2 regions of the Isoptericola nanjingensis genome follow, and region 1 is predicted to be linked to the other one. Evidence: predicted binding sites of a transcription regulator. Region 1 holds the regulator's gene; the other holds the start of a gene.
The links. The regulator LexA, encoded in region 1, represses DNA repair genes until DNA is damaged. The targets are predictions, from matches to a motif close to TCGAACANNTGTTCGA.
Positions count from the first base shown of each region.

Region 2: the regulator LexA is predicted to act here: its motif matches at 5,235-5,250, upstream of ACQP6G_RS11610 (HNH endonuclease signature motif containing protein).

Region 1 is NZ_JBNOZL010000001.1:90,166-96,911, forward strand. It holds gene serA (phosphoglycerate dehydrogenase) at 1-761, shown strand, start outside; gene ACQP6G_RS00420 (DUF5302 domain-containing protein) at 851-1,030, opposite strand; gene nrdR (transcriptional regulator NrdR) at 1,163-1,648, opposite strand; gene ACQP6G_RS00430 (LysM peptidoglycan-binding domain-containing protein) at 1,760-2,167, opposite strand; gene lexA (transcriptional repressor LexA) at 2,345-3,175, shown strand; gene ACQP6G_RS00440 (L-lactate dehydrogenase) at 3,201-4,160, opposite strand; gene ACQP6G_RS00445 (ATP-dependent DNA helicase) at 4,170-6,230, opposite strand; gene hflX (GTPase HflX) at 6,318-6,746, opposite strand, start outside.
Region 2 is NZ_JBNOZL010000005.1:217,586-224,331, forward strand. It holds gene ACQP6G_RS11595 (NAD-dependent epimerase/dehydratase family protein) at 197-1,231, shown strand; gene ACQP6G_RS11600 (methyltransferase domain-containing protein) at 1,228-2,544, shown strand; gene ACQP6G_RS11605 (class I SAM-dependent methyltransferase) at 2,541-3,740, shown strand; gene ACQP6G_RS11610 (HNH endonuclease signature motif containing protein) at 3,712-5,193, opposite strand; gene ACQP6G_RS11615 (dTDP-4-dehydrorhamnose 3,5-epimerase family protein) at 5,365-5,943, opposite strand; gene ACQP6G_RS11620 (glutamate-1-semialdehyde 2,1-aminomutase) at 6,125-6,746, shown strand, end outside.

The DNA of each region.
Region 1 (6,746 bases):
CCGAGAACCTCGGCATGCGGGTGGTCTTCTACGACACCGCCGAGAAGCTCGCCCTCGGCAACGCGCACCGCGTCGAGACCATCGAGGAGCTGCTCGCCGCGGCCGACGCCGTGACGATCCACGTGGACGGGCGGGCGGGCAACGCCGGCCTCTTCGGGGCGGACCTGTTCGCCGGCATGAAGCCCGGCGCGATCTTCCTCAACCTGTCGCGCGGCTTCGTCGTGGACGTCGAGGCGCTGCGGGAGCACATCCGCTCCGGGCACCTCGGCGGCGCGGCCGTCGACGTCTTCCCGACCGAGCCGAAGAAGCGCGGCGACGGCTTCACGTCGCCCCTGCGCGGCCTGCCGAACGTCATCCTCACCCCGCACGTCGGCGGCTCGACGGAGGAGGCCCAGGAGGCGATCGGCGAGTTCGTCTCCAAGAAGCTGCGCGACTTCGTGGCGACCGGGTCCACGACGCTGTCCGTGAACCTCCCGAACCTCCAGCTCGCGCACACGGGCGTCGGCCGCATCATGCTGCTGCACCGCAACGTGCCCGGCGTCCTCGCCCGCGTGAACCAGGTCTTCGCCGACCACGGCGCCAACATCGAGGCGCAGATGCTCGCGACGCGCGGCGAGATCGGCTATGTGGTGACCGACATCTCGGACGTCACCCAGCGCGGCGCGTCGGCCAAGCTGCAGGCCATGGACTCGACGATCCGCCTCCGCATCCGCGACGCGTTCGAGCGGCCCGAGTTCCCGCCGGGGCCCGCCGCCGGCTGACACCCACCCGGCACCGCACGGCGCACGCGCCGCACGCGCGAAGGGCGGCCCCGGTTCCCCGGGGCCGCCCTTCGCGCGTCGGTCGGTGCTCAGCCCGACTTGCGGCGGAACATCTTCTGCACGGGCCCGGTCGTCTCCGAGCCGTGCACCTGGCCGGTGTTGCCGTCCTTGCCGGCGGTCGGGTGGCTGGCGGCGTTCTTCTTCTCCAGCGCCTCCCGGAAGCGCGCCTTCGTGTCCTCGGAGGGCTTCGCCCTGGAGTCGTCCGTCATCGCGGTCACCTCGTCGTCCGTCGGGGTGGGTGTGCTCGCGCGGCGGGGCCACGCAGCACCTGGTGCCGTCCAGCATGCCCCGGGCCGTCACCCGGCGCCAGGGCATTTCGCCCGGACCGGGCGACCCGGGCGTCAGGCGGTCGTGCCGCCGCTCCCGGCGGTGGCGCGCTCGTCCCGCTCCGCCCGCAGCGAGCTGATCGCCGACTCGAAGTCCTCGAGGGACTCGAACGACTGGTAGACGCTGGCGAAGCGCAGATAGGCGACCTCGTCCAGCTCGCGCAGCGGCCCGAGGATCGCCAGGCCGACCTCGTTCGCCTCGATCTCCGGCCGGCCGGAGGCGCGCAGGGTCTCCTCGACCTTTTGCGCGAGGACGGCGAGGTCGTCGGCGCTCACCGGCCGGCCCTGGCAGGCCTTGCGCACGCCCGCCACCACCTTGTCCCGGCTGAACGGCTCGGTCACCCCGGAGCGCTTGGCCACCGACAGGCTGGCCGTCTCGATCGTGGTGAACCGGCGCTGGCACGCGGGGCACTGACGCCGGCGACGGATGGACGAGCCGTCGTCGGAGGTGCGCGAGTCGACGACTCGCGAGTCCGCGTGGCGGCAGAACGGGCAGTGCATCGCTGGTCTCCTGCGCTCGGCTCCGGACCGGCGCCCGGCTGCCCGACAAGGTAAGCGGCGGGCGACCGTCCGCGCAAGCAGGATCCCCCGCGGCGGGGCCGATCCTCGCCGTCAGTCCAGCGGGAGCACCACGACCTGCCCGGTCTGGAGCTCCGCCGACGTCAGCCCGTTGAGGTCGCGGAGCTCGGCGACCACGTCACGCAGATCCTCGCCCGTGTCACGCACCTGCTGCGCGTACTGCCAGAGGGTGTCGCCGGGCGCCACCGTCTGGAGCCGGACCTCGACGCCCGTGCCCGGCGACTCGGCGACGGCGCGCTGGCCGAACAAGCCCGCTCCCACGAGCACGAGGAGCACGAGGGCCGCGACCACCACCCGGCCCCTGCGGGTGAGTCGGAGCCCTCCGAGCCCGAGGAAACCGTGCGCGTCGCTGGTGCTGCGTGCGTTCTGCATCGTCCTGCCTCCGGTCCACGCGGTGCCGCCCGGGGCGGCCGCTCCGTCGAACGTCTGTTCGTCGAACACCTGTACGTCGAACTGCTGTACTAGGTGTACCACGTCCCGGCGACACGGTCGAGGCCCGATCGAACAGATGTTTGATGTCGGGCCGGAACTGGCTTAGAGTGGCCGACAGCGCGATGGAAGGTTTGTCGGATTTCATCGGCCCGCCCACGGGCCGCGCCCTGCAGGACGGAGAACGCGATGACCAGCGGACGGGACCAGGCCCCGGCGTCCACGACGACGGCGACGCCATGGGCTGCCCAGGACGAGACCCTCGACGGCGCGGCCACGACGACCGCCGGCGCCTCGACGACCGCGCTGGCGTCGGTGAGCGAGCTCTCGCCGTCGTCCGACCGCCTCACGCCCCGCCAGCGGCGCGTGCTCGAGACCATCCGCAGCTCCGTCGAGGCACGTGGCTACCCGCCGACCATGCGCGAGATCGGCGAGGCCGTGGGCCTGGCGAGCCCGTCCTCGGTCAAGCACCAGCTCACCACGCTCGAGCGCAAGGGCTACCTGCGCCGCGACCCCAACCGGCCGCGCGCGATCGAGGTCGTCGACCCCGAGGCACCCGCCATCGACAGGGCCGCGCCCGAGGCAGACCCCGCCCCGGGGTACGTGGCGGGGTCGCTCGCCGCGTCCGACGCGCAGCCGGCTCAGGCCCCGTCCTACGTCCCGCTGGTCGGCAGGATCGCCGCCGGAGGCCCCATCCTCGCGGAGCAGGTCGTCGAGGACGTCTTCCCGCTCCCCCGGCAGGTCGTCGGCGACGGCGACCTGTTCCTGCTCAAGGTCGCGGGCGACTCGATGGTCGACGCCGCGATCTGCGACGGCGACTGGGTGGTCGTGCGCAGCCAGCCCGTCGCCGAGAACGGCGAGGTCGTCGCCGCGATGATCGACGGCGAGGCCACGGTCAAGACCTTCAAGCAGGCCGACGGGCACACCTGGCTGCTGCCGCAGAACGCCGCCTACTCCCCCATCCCGGGCGACGAGGCGCAGGTGCTCGGCCGGGTCGTGGCGGTGCTCCGCAGCCTCTGAGTACCGCCGGTGCGGCCCCGGGCCGTCAGAACCCGAGGCGCTGCTGCACGGCCCGCATGCTCTCGGCCGACGCGCGCAGCCCGGCGACCTCGTCGTCCGACAGCGGGGTGTCGATCGTCTCTGCCACGCCCCGGCGGCCGACGAGCGACGGTACCGACAGGCAGACGTCGCTGATGCCGTAGAAGTCGTCCAGGCGCGAGGACACGTTCATCACGCGGTGCTCGTCGTTGAGCACCGCCTCGATGATCCGGGTGGCCGCCAGGCCAACCGCGTAGTTGGTGGCCCCCTTGCCGGCGATGACGCGGTAGGCGGACTCCACGACGTCGGTCGCGATGCGCCGCCGGGCAGCCTCGTCCAGGGGCGGGTGCCCCCGGAACGGCCGCCAGTCCAGGAGGGGCACGCCGGCGATCGTCGCGGAGCTCCACAGCACGATCTCCGAGTCGCCGTGCTCGCCCGCGATGTTCGCGTGCACGTTCCCGACCGCCACCCCGCAGTGGCGGGCCAGCGCGTCGCGCAGCCGCGACGAGTCGAGGACGGTCCCGCTGCCGAACACCCGCCCCCGGGGCAGGCCGCTGATCTCCTGCGCGGCGTAGGTGACGACGTCGACCGGGTTGGTGACCATGAGGAACACGGCGTCCGGGGCCACCTCGAGGAGGCCCGGCAGGATGGACCGCGTGAGGCCGACCGTCGCCTCGGCCAGGTCGAGGCGGCTCTGTCCGGGCTTCTGCTTGGCCCCCGCCGTCACCGCGACGATGTCGGCGCCGCGGCAGACCTCCACGTCGTCCGAGCCGTCGATCTCGGCCTGAGGGATGAACATGCCCCCGTGCCGGAGGTCGAGCACCTCGGCCTCGACCTTCGCGCGGTTGACGTCCAGGAGGGCGACGGACCGGGCCGCGCCCCGGGCCAGCGCCGCGTACGCGAGGGTGGAGCCCACCGCGCCCGCTCCGACGATCGCGAGCTTGGTCGTCCTGCGTGTCTCGTCCACGGCCCCACGCTAGGTGTCGAGGCGCCGGAGCGCAGCGCGGACGAGTTCCCCGTCCGTGGTCGGCCAGAAGTCGGGCATGGAGCGGGTGAGGAAGGACCCGTAGCGGGCGGTCGCGAGGCGCGGGTCGAGCACGGCCACGACGCCGCGATCCTCGCCCGTGCGCACGAGCCGGCCGGCGCCCTGCGCGAGGAGCAGCGCGGCGTGCGTGGCTGAGACCTGCATGAACCCGTTGCCGCCCACCTGCTCCACCGACCGGGCCCGCGCCGCCTTCACCGGGTCGTCCGGGCGCGGGAACGGGATCCTGTCCACGAGCACCAGCTGGCAGCTCGGGCCCGGGACGTCGACGCCCTGCCACAGCGAGAGGGTGCCGAAGAGGCAGGTCGCGGGATCGTCGGCGAACGCCTTCACGAGGGTCGGGAGCTGGTCGTCGCCCTGGCACAGCACGGGGACGTCCAGCCGCTCGCGCATCGCCTCCGCGGCGGCCGTCGCCGCCCGGCGGGAGGAGAACAGCCCGAGCGTCCTCCCCCCAGCGGCCTCGATCAGCCCGGCGATCTCGTCGAGCTGGGCATCGGTCGTCGGCTCACGTCCGGGCGCCGGCAGGTGCCGCGCCACGTACAGGATCCCCTGGCGCGGGTAGTCGAACGGGCTGCCGACGTCGAGCCCCGCCCAGTCCGCGGTCTCGTCGGAGCCCCCCGAGCCCGCCAGGCCGAGCGACCGCGCGACCGGGTCGAAGGTGCCGCCGAGGGTGAGCGTCGCCGAGGTGAACACGCCGGTCGCCTCGCCCAGCAGGTGCGTGCGGATCAGCCCCGCCACCGCGAGCGGCGCGGCATGCAGCCGCGTCACGCCGTCGCCCGCCCACGGCGCGTTCTCCGGCGGGCGCGAGCACCACAGCACGTCCGCCGTCGTGTCCTCCGCCGCCATCCTCTCGGCGACCTCGAAGAGCTGCAGGACGGCGGACTGCGCCATCTTCGTGCCGGCGTCCGGCGCCTCCTGCCCCTTCCCCGCGCCCTGGGGCTTGAGCCGGGTGAGAAGCTCGCGCGCCGCGTCGCGCACGGCGCCCACCGCGGCGCGCAGGTCGTCGGGGAGGCCGAGGGGGAACCGCTCCGCGGGCGCCGTGGCGAGCAGGTTGCCCAGGCGCTGCGACGCGGCGTCGAGCGCCTCGGTCTCGGTGCCGCCGTGCCGACGCGCGAGGCGTGCGGCGTGCTCCACCACCGTCAGGGAGAGGTCGACGGTGGCTGCCGCCGTCACGCGCTCGGCGAGCTCGTGCGCCTCGTCGACGACGACGGCGTCGTGCTCGGGCAGCACGCCCGGGTTCCCCGAGACGGCGATGCCGAGCATCGCGTGGTTGGTGACGACGACGTCCGCGTCCCGGGCCGCCGCGCGCGCCCGCTCGGGGAAGCACTCCGCCAGGAGCGGGCAACGCTGCCCCAGGCACTCCAGCGCGGTGACGGACACCTGGCGCCAGGCCTTGTCGGGGACCCCGGGCACGAGGTCGTCCCGGTCGCCCGTGTCGGTCTCGTCGGCCCAGGCGTGCAGCCGGCGCACGTGGTCGGCCAGCGTCGCGGTGTCGTCGGCGCGCCCGCCGCGTCCGCGGGGGCCGGGCGGCGCCGGGTGCTGCTCGGCGGCCGCGCCCTCGCCGGGGCCGGGGTCGGCCGGGAGGTCGAAGAGCGTCGCGCCCTCGACCGGGTAGCCCCCGGTCACCTTGTGCTTGCACAGGTAGTTGTGCCAGCCCTTGAGCAGCGCGACCTTGGGAGGGCGGGGCAGCTTCGGCCCCACCGTCTCGGCGACCAGCGGCAGGTCGCGCGTGACCACCTGGCGCTGCAGCGCCAGGGTCGCGGTGGAGACGATGACGCGCCTGCCGTCGACGACCGCGTGCCGCACCGCCGGGACGAGGTACGCGAGCGACTTGCCCGTCCCGGTGCCCGCCTGCACCAGCAGGTGCCGGCCCTCGTCGACGGCCTCGGCCACCGCCTCCGCCATGCGGCGCTGACCCTCCCGCCGTCCGCCGCCGAGGGCCCCCACCGCCAGGTCGAGGAGCTGCGGGGCGTCGGGGGCGTCGGCGGAGGTCACCCGTCGATCCTAGGGCGCCCCGCCGACCGTCCGGGGCGCCGCCCACAGTCGGGTCGCCGACCGGTGGGCGGCGACCACGGCGGGCGGTCAGCCCCCGACGGCGGCGGCCTTGAGCTCGGCCGCGAGAGCCTCGTCCACGCGACCGCGCAGGCGGGTGCCCTCGGCCAGGTGCTCCTCGGCGACCGACCCGCCGGCCTCGTGCACGCGGTGGACCAGGTCGCCGCGGGAGTACGGGACGACCAGGTCGATCTCGACGTGCGGCTGGGGCAGCTCGGCCGCGATGAGCTCCCGCAGCTCGGCCATGCCCTCGCCGGAGTGCGCGGACACGACGACGCTGCGCCGCTCGCGACGCTGCACCCGGCCGACGACGGCCGGGTCGGCGACGTCGGCCTTGTTGAGCACGACGACCTCGGGCACGTCCGCGATCCCGGGGATCTCGGCGAGCACCTCGCGCACCGCGGCGATCTGGCCCTCGGGGTCCGGATGGGAGGCGTCGACCACGTGCAGCAGCAGCGC
Region 2 (6,746 bases), on a different contig from region 1:
GGCTCCCGATCCTCGCCGCCGGGGTGCGGGCGCGGAACGTCCCGGGGGCGGAATCACCCGGGTGACGAGGCTTTTCACCCCGGGCAACCCTCACGGTGGGAGGAGGTCGCTGGTTAGCGTCGAGGCGGCGGTGAAGCCACCGGCTCGCGGGACTCCCTGCCCGCGGGACCGGCCGGACGACGACGGGGGACGGACCATGCGAGTGCTCGTCGATGGTGACCGCGGATACGTGGGTGCGGTGCTGGTGCCGTTCCTGCAGGCGGCGGGCCACGAGGTGGTCGGCCTCGACGCCGGCTGGTACGACGGCTGCGACTTCGGCCCTCCGGTGACGGGGTACGAGCAGCGCACCGGCGACGTCCGGGACGCGCGGCCCGAGGACCTCGCCGGCTTCGACGCGGTGGTGCACCTGGCGGCCATCTCCAACGACCCGCTCGGGCACCTCAACCCGCATGCCACGTTCTCCGTCAACACGGACGGCGCCGTGCGGATGGCGCGGGCGGCCAAGGCGGCCGGGGTGGCGCGGTTCCTGTTCTCGTCGTCGTGCTCCCTGTACGGGGCGGCGGGCGACGAGCCCGTCGACGAGGGCGCCGAGTTCCACCCCGTCACCCCGTACGGGGAGTCGAAGATCCAGGCCGAGCGCGGCCTCTCCGCGCTCGCCGACGACGACTTCTCGCCCACGTTCCTGCGCAATGCGACCGCGTACGGCTCGTCACCGCGGCTGCGGGCCGACATCGTGGTCAACAACCTCACCGGCACCGCGTACACGCGCGGCGAGGTGCGGCTGCAGTCGGACGGCTCGCCGTGGCGGCCCCTCGTGCACGTCGAGGACATCGCGCGGGCGTTCCTCGCCGGGCTCGAGGCCCCCCGCGAGGTGGTGCACGACCGGGCGTTCAACGTGGGCCGCGACGAGGACGTCGTCCAGATCCGCACCGTCGCCGAGCAGGTCAGCGAGGTCACCGGCGCCCCCGTGACCTTTGCCGCGGGGGCGGGGGCCGACACCCGCAACTACCGGGTCGACTTCACGCGCATCCGCACCGAGCTCCCGGCCGCCGCGCCCCGCTGGACGGTGCGCGACGGGATCCGGCAGATCTGGCAGGACGTCCACCGGTTCGGCCTCACCGCCGACGACTTCGAGGGCCCGCGCTTCGTGCGCCTGCACCGGGTGAGCGAGCTCGCCGCCAGCGGCGCTCTCGACCTGGAGAACCTGCGCACCACGGCGGTGCCGGCATGACCGCCGTGTCGGCGGCGCGGCACGCCGCCGGAGCGCCCGAGGGGTCCGCGGTGCCCGCGCCGTCGTGCCGGCTGTGCGGCGCACCCCTGACCCGTACCTTCGTGGACCTCGGGATGTCGCCGCCGTGCGAGACCTACCCCACCGCCGAGCAGGTCGACGGCCCGGAGGTCTTCTACCCGCTGCACGTGCGGGTGTGCGAGCAGTGCCTGCTGGTGCAGCTGCCCGCCTACGTGCCGGCGGAGGACATCTTTGACGACTACGCCTACTTCTCGTCCTACTCCGCGTCGTGGGTGGAGCACGCGCGGCGGTACGTCGACGACGCGGTGGACAGGCTCGGGCTCGCCCCCGAGCGGTCGTTCGTCGTTGAGGTCGCGAGCAACGACGGCTACCTGCTGCAGCACGTCGTCGACCGGGGGATCCGCTGCCTCGGCATCGAGCCGTCGGGCAACGTGGCCGCGGCCGCGGTCGAGCGGGGCGTGCCCACGGTGGTGGAGTTCCTGGGCGAGGAGACGGGGCGGCGCGTGCGCGCCGAGCACGGCCCTGCCGACCTCGTCGTGGCCAACAACGTCTTCGCGCACGTGCCGGACATCGTCGACTTCTCGCGCGGGCTGCGGCAGCTCGTCGCCGACGACGGGCGGGTGTCGATCGAGATCCCGCACCTGCTGCGCCTCGTCGAGGGCAACGAGTACGACACGATCTATCACGAGCACTACAGCTACCTGTCGCTGCTCACGACGCAGCGGGTGCTGGCCGCCGCCGGGCTCACCGTGGTGGACGTGGACGAGCTGCCCAGCCACGGCGGCTCGCTGCGCACGTGGTCCGTGCCGACGCCCGACGGCGCACCAGCCGGCGGTGGGCCCGCGCCGTCCGCCGCCGTGGCGCGCGTGCTCGCCGCAGAGGCCGCCGCCGGCCTGCACACCGTGGAAGGTCACGCCGGCTTCGCCGAGCAGGTCGCCGCCGTGCGCGACGACGTGCTGCGCTTCCTGCTCACCGCCCGCCGCGAGGGCAGGCGCGTGGTGGCGTACGGGGCCCCCGGCAAGGGGAACACGCTGCTCAACCACTGCGGCGTACGCCCCGACCTGATCGAGTTCGCCGTCGACCGCAACCCGTACAAGCACGGCCGGTTCACGCCGGGCATGCACCTCCCCATCCACGCGCCCGAGGCGCTCGACGTGGCCCGGCCCGACTACGTCGTCGTCATGCCGTGGAACCTGCGGCGGGAGATCTCGGCCCAGCTCGCGCACGTCGCCGACTGGGGAGGCCGGCTGGTGACGTTCCTGCCGCGCCTCGAGGTCTTCGAGCCGGGCACGTGAGCGCCGTCGTGCCGGGCTGGCGCTGCCGGTGGTGCCAGTCGGACCGCGCCACCGTGGTGCTCGACCTGGGCTCCCAGCCTGCCGCCGACCTGTTCCCCGAGCCGGAGGCACCCGCTCCTGACCCCGTGCACCCGTTGCGCATGGTGATGTGCGACCGGTGCCGACTGGCCCAGCTCGAGGAGGACCCGACAGGTCCCGAGAAGCCGCTCGGAGTGGAGCCTGCCGCACTCGTCGCGCAGGCGCGGGCGGGAGTGGCCGACCTCGTCGGGGGCGGGCTGCTGGGCCCCGGCACGTGGGTGGGGGAGATGCGCTCCCCGCACGGGGGCTCCTGGCTTGCGCGGGTGCAGGAGATCGTGCCGGACGCCGTGCTGCTCGACGGCCCCGGCACGGTGCCCGGGCTCGCCGCGGACCTCGTCGTCGACTCGCTCGGGATCATGCACGAGGCGGACCAGCGCGCGGCCTGGGACCTGCGGCTCGACTCCCTCGCCCCCGACGGCGTCCTCGCGCTGCACGTGCACCCGCTGTCCGTGATCCTGCGCGACGGCACCTGGAACGCGCTGCGGCACGGGCACTTCGCGTACTACTCGCTCACGGTGCTCGTGGAGATGGCGCGCAGCACCGGGCTCGTCCCGGTCGGGCTGTGGCGCTATCCGCTGTACGGCGGGACGCGGCTGCTCGCGCTGGCGCGGGAGGGCTCGCAGCCCGCCGGTCGGCACGCCCGCGCCGCGGGCGACCTCGTCGCCACCGAGCTGGCGGCCGAGGCCGCGGCGGGGATCACGGAGCCGGCGGCCGTGGCGGCGCTCCAACGGCAGGTGGCCGCGTCGGCCGCTGCCCTCCGCGACTGGCTCGACGCGAGCGAGGGGAAGGTGGTCGCCTACGGCGCCGCGTCGCGCGCGGTCGCGTTGTTCGCGCTCGCCGGCGTCACCGCGGACGACGTCCTCGCCGTGGTGGACGCGTCGCCCGCGAAGCGGGGCAGGTCCATGCCGGGCGGCCCCGGGCCGCGGGTGCCCGTGCTCGGGCCCGACATCCTTGCCGAGATCCGCCCCGACAAGGTGCTGCTGCTCGTGCCCGACCTCCTCGACGAGGTGCGGTTCGCGCACCCCGAGGTGGAGGCGCTCGGGGGTCGCTGGGTGATCGCCGAGCCCGAGCCCGTCGAGGTCGAGCCGCTCAGCCGGGACCGCGGCGGTCAGCGATGAGCGGGACGCCCGGCGCCTGAGCCGCCGGGCGACCGTGACGGTCGGTGAAGTGCCACGTGCCGCCGTCGCGACGCATGGTGATGCCGAGCGCGTCGACGCGGTCGTGATGGTGCCAGCACAGCAGGGCGGAGTTGTCGACGGACGTGCTGCCGCCGTCCGCCCAGTGGGCCACGGCGTGGTGGACCTCGCAGCGTGCAGGTGGCTCGTCGCAGCCGGGCCAGGTGCACCGCCGGTCCCGGGCGACGACGGCGCGTCGCAGCTGGCCGGTGACGGTGCGCCGGGCACGCCCGACGTCGAGCACCTGCGACTCCGGGCCGAGGACCACCCGTGTCACCTCGCTGTCGCACACGATGCGGCGGAGGAGGGACGCGGGCAGCGGGCCGCGGCCGTCCACGAACTCGGCGGGGTCGACTCCCAGCGACTCGGCCCATCCCGCGACGGGAGGGCCGAGCTCGGTGGCGCGACCGTGACCGGCAGCGAGCAGGCGACGGAGCTCGGTCAGGGAGATGGTGACGGTCAGGTGCGGGCGCACGGCGGAGCCCGACCCCACGGTCCCGGAGTCGAGGGCGACGCGTGCGAGGTCGGCGAGCGCCTGGGCGCGTCGCTGCGCGGGCGTGCGGGTCTCCCCGGCGGCGGGCCGGCCGGCGACGGCGTCGAGGGCGGCGCGCAGCGCCTGGCCGTGCTCCTCGGTGAGGAACCCGGCGAGGTGGTAGCCGTCCCACGTGGGCGACAGGTCGACGAACTCTTTCTCGCGGGCGTGCGCGTAGCCCTGCTCGTCCGACTCCGGGTCCGTCACGTACGCGAACCGCTTGACGAGCCGGCGGAACTGCGCGGGCGTGTACCAGGAGCCGGTGGCGAGCAGGTGCTCCTCGCCGGTCGGCGCGGCGAGGCCGGCGTCCGGCGCTTCCGGGTTCTCGTCGTCCGTCGTCCCGCTGTCCGTCGTGCGGTTCATCTCGCTCGCGGTCGGCGCGGGAGCGAGGAGCGCGTCTCGGCGGGCCTCGGAGGTCGGGGCGACGTCGACGATGGCGCGCAGGTGGTCGGCGCCGAGCCGGCCGGCGAGCGCGGCGGCACCGGTCGCCGGGAGGACGTCGCGCAGGGCGTGGGCCGTGCGGACGTCGCGGCGCGCGGTGGGCAGCCCGACGTTCTCGGCACGGGCGAGCCAGTGCGCGAAGGTGCGCGACCCGTCGAGCGACCACCGGCCGTCCGCCTCCAGCGCGGGCAGCACCCGCCACCGCGCGGCGTCCACCCGGGAGCCGACTCTCCGGAGCCGGGCCGACGCCTGCTCGAGGACGTCCCGGCCGACGTCGTGCAGGCCGATCTCCTCGACGGCCCCCGCGAGCGCGGCGACCCCGCCCTCGAGGGCGGCCAGGGCGTCGAGCAGCCGTGACACCGTGCCGGTCGCCGGGTCCGGGCCGGTGGGCGGCACGGGTGCAGGGGCAGTGGTGGCGGGCATCGTCCCTCCTCGGTCGGCGCGCCATGACACGAAGGACGCTATCGAACGCATGTTCGATCGATCAGGGAGTCGACGAGATCTGTGGAGAAGCAGCTCGTCCCCAGGGGGAACGGCAGGCTCGACGCGGCGCGACGCCGTCGGCCGCCCTGGGACGACCTCGTCGGCGTCGGGCTACAGCACGTCCGCGCCGGGCCCCGACGCCGCCCCGCCGAGCTGCTGGACGAGCGCCACCCACGGCCCCGCGGCGGCGTCGCGGTCGCTGACGAGCGAGACGGGCAGCGGCCACCGCACCCCGAGGTCGGGGTCGAGGTGGTGCACCGCGACGTCCTCGGACGGGTCGTGCTCCGCGTCGATGCGGTAGCAGACGTCCGCGGTGTCGGTGAGCGTCTGGTGTCCGTGCAGGCAGCCGCGCGGCACGTACAGGACGTGGAAGTCGACGTCGTCGAGCCGGAACGCCTCCCAGTGCCCGAACGTCGGGGAGCCCGGGCGGGCGTCGACGACGACGTCGTGCACGGCACCGTGCGCCACCCGCACCAGCTTGGCCTCGCCGCCGCCCACCCGACCGTGCAGCCCCCGCACGACGCCGCGCCGCGAGCGGGACTGGCTGTCCTGCACGAACGCCGCCGGGTCGAGGCCCGCGTGCGCCGCGGTGGCGGTGTCGAACGTGCGCGTGAACAGCCCGCGCTCGTCCCGGTGCGGGGTGGGGGCGAGGATCAGCACGCCGTCGAGGGTCGTGGGCAGCACCTGCATGCTCCACACGGTACGGAGAGGGTCCGGGGAGCGGTCGGGTGAAGTCGGTGCGGGCGCCGGATGAAAAGCCCTGCGGGCCCTTCATCCGTGCCGTGCCGCGCCGCAGACTGGCGGCGGGACCGGCCCCCTGCCGGCCCCACCAGACTTCACGACCCACCTCCCGACCGCACCCGGGGGCACCATGACGCAGCTGACGCAGCACGCGACGCATCCCGACCCGTCGCAGCCCGCGGACCCCGCCCGGTCCTTCGACCGGTCGACGGCCGCGCAGGCCCGGCTGCACCGTCTCGTGCCCGGGGGCGCGCACACGTACGCGCGCGGCGCGGACCAGTACCCGGAGCGCATGGCCCCCGTGCTGGCGCGGGGCGCGGGCGCCCACGTGTGGGACGTGGACGGCAACGAGTACGTCGAGTACGGGATGGGCCTGCGCAGCGTCACGCTCGGCCACGGCTTCCGGCCCGTGGTGGACGCCGTGACATCGGCGATCGCGGACGGCGTGAGCTTCTCCCGGCCCAGCCGGTGGGAGCTGGAGGCGGCCGAGGCGTTCTGCGCGCAGGTGCCGGGCGCCGACATGGTGAAGTTCGCGAAGAACGGCTCCGACGTCACCACCGCGGCGGTGCGGCTGGCCCGCGCCGCGACAGGCCGCGACCTGGTCGCCGTCTGCGCCGACCACCCGTTCTTCTCCACCGACGACTGGTTCATCGGCACCACGCCGATGGACGCCGGGATCCCGCGGGCGATCGGCGACCTCACGGTCCGGTTCCCGTACGGCGACCTGGCCGCCGTCCAGGAGCTGCTCGCCC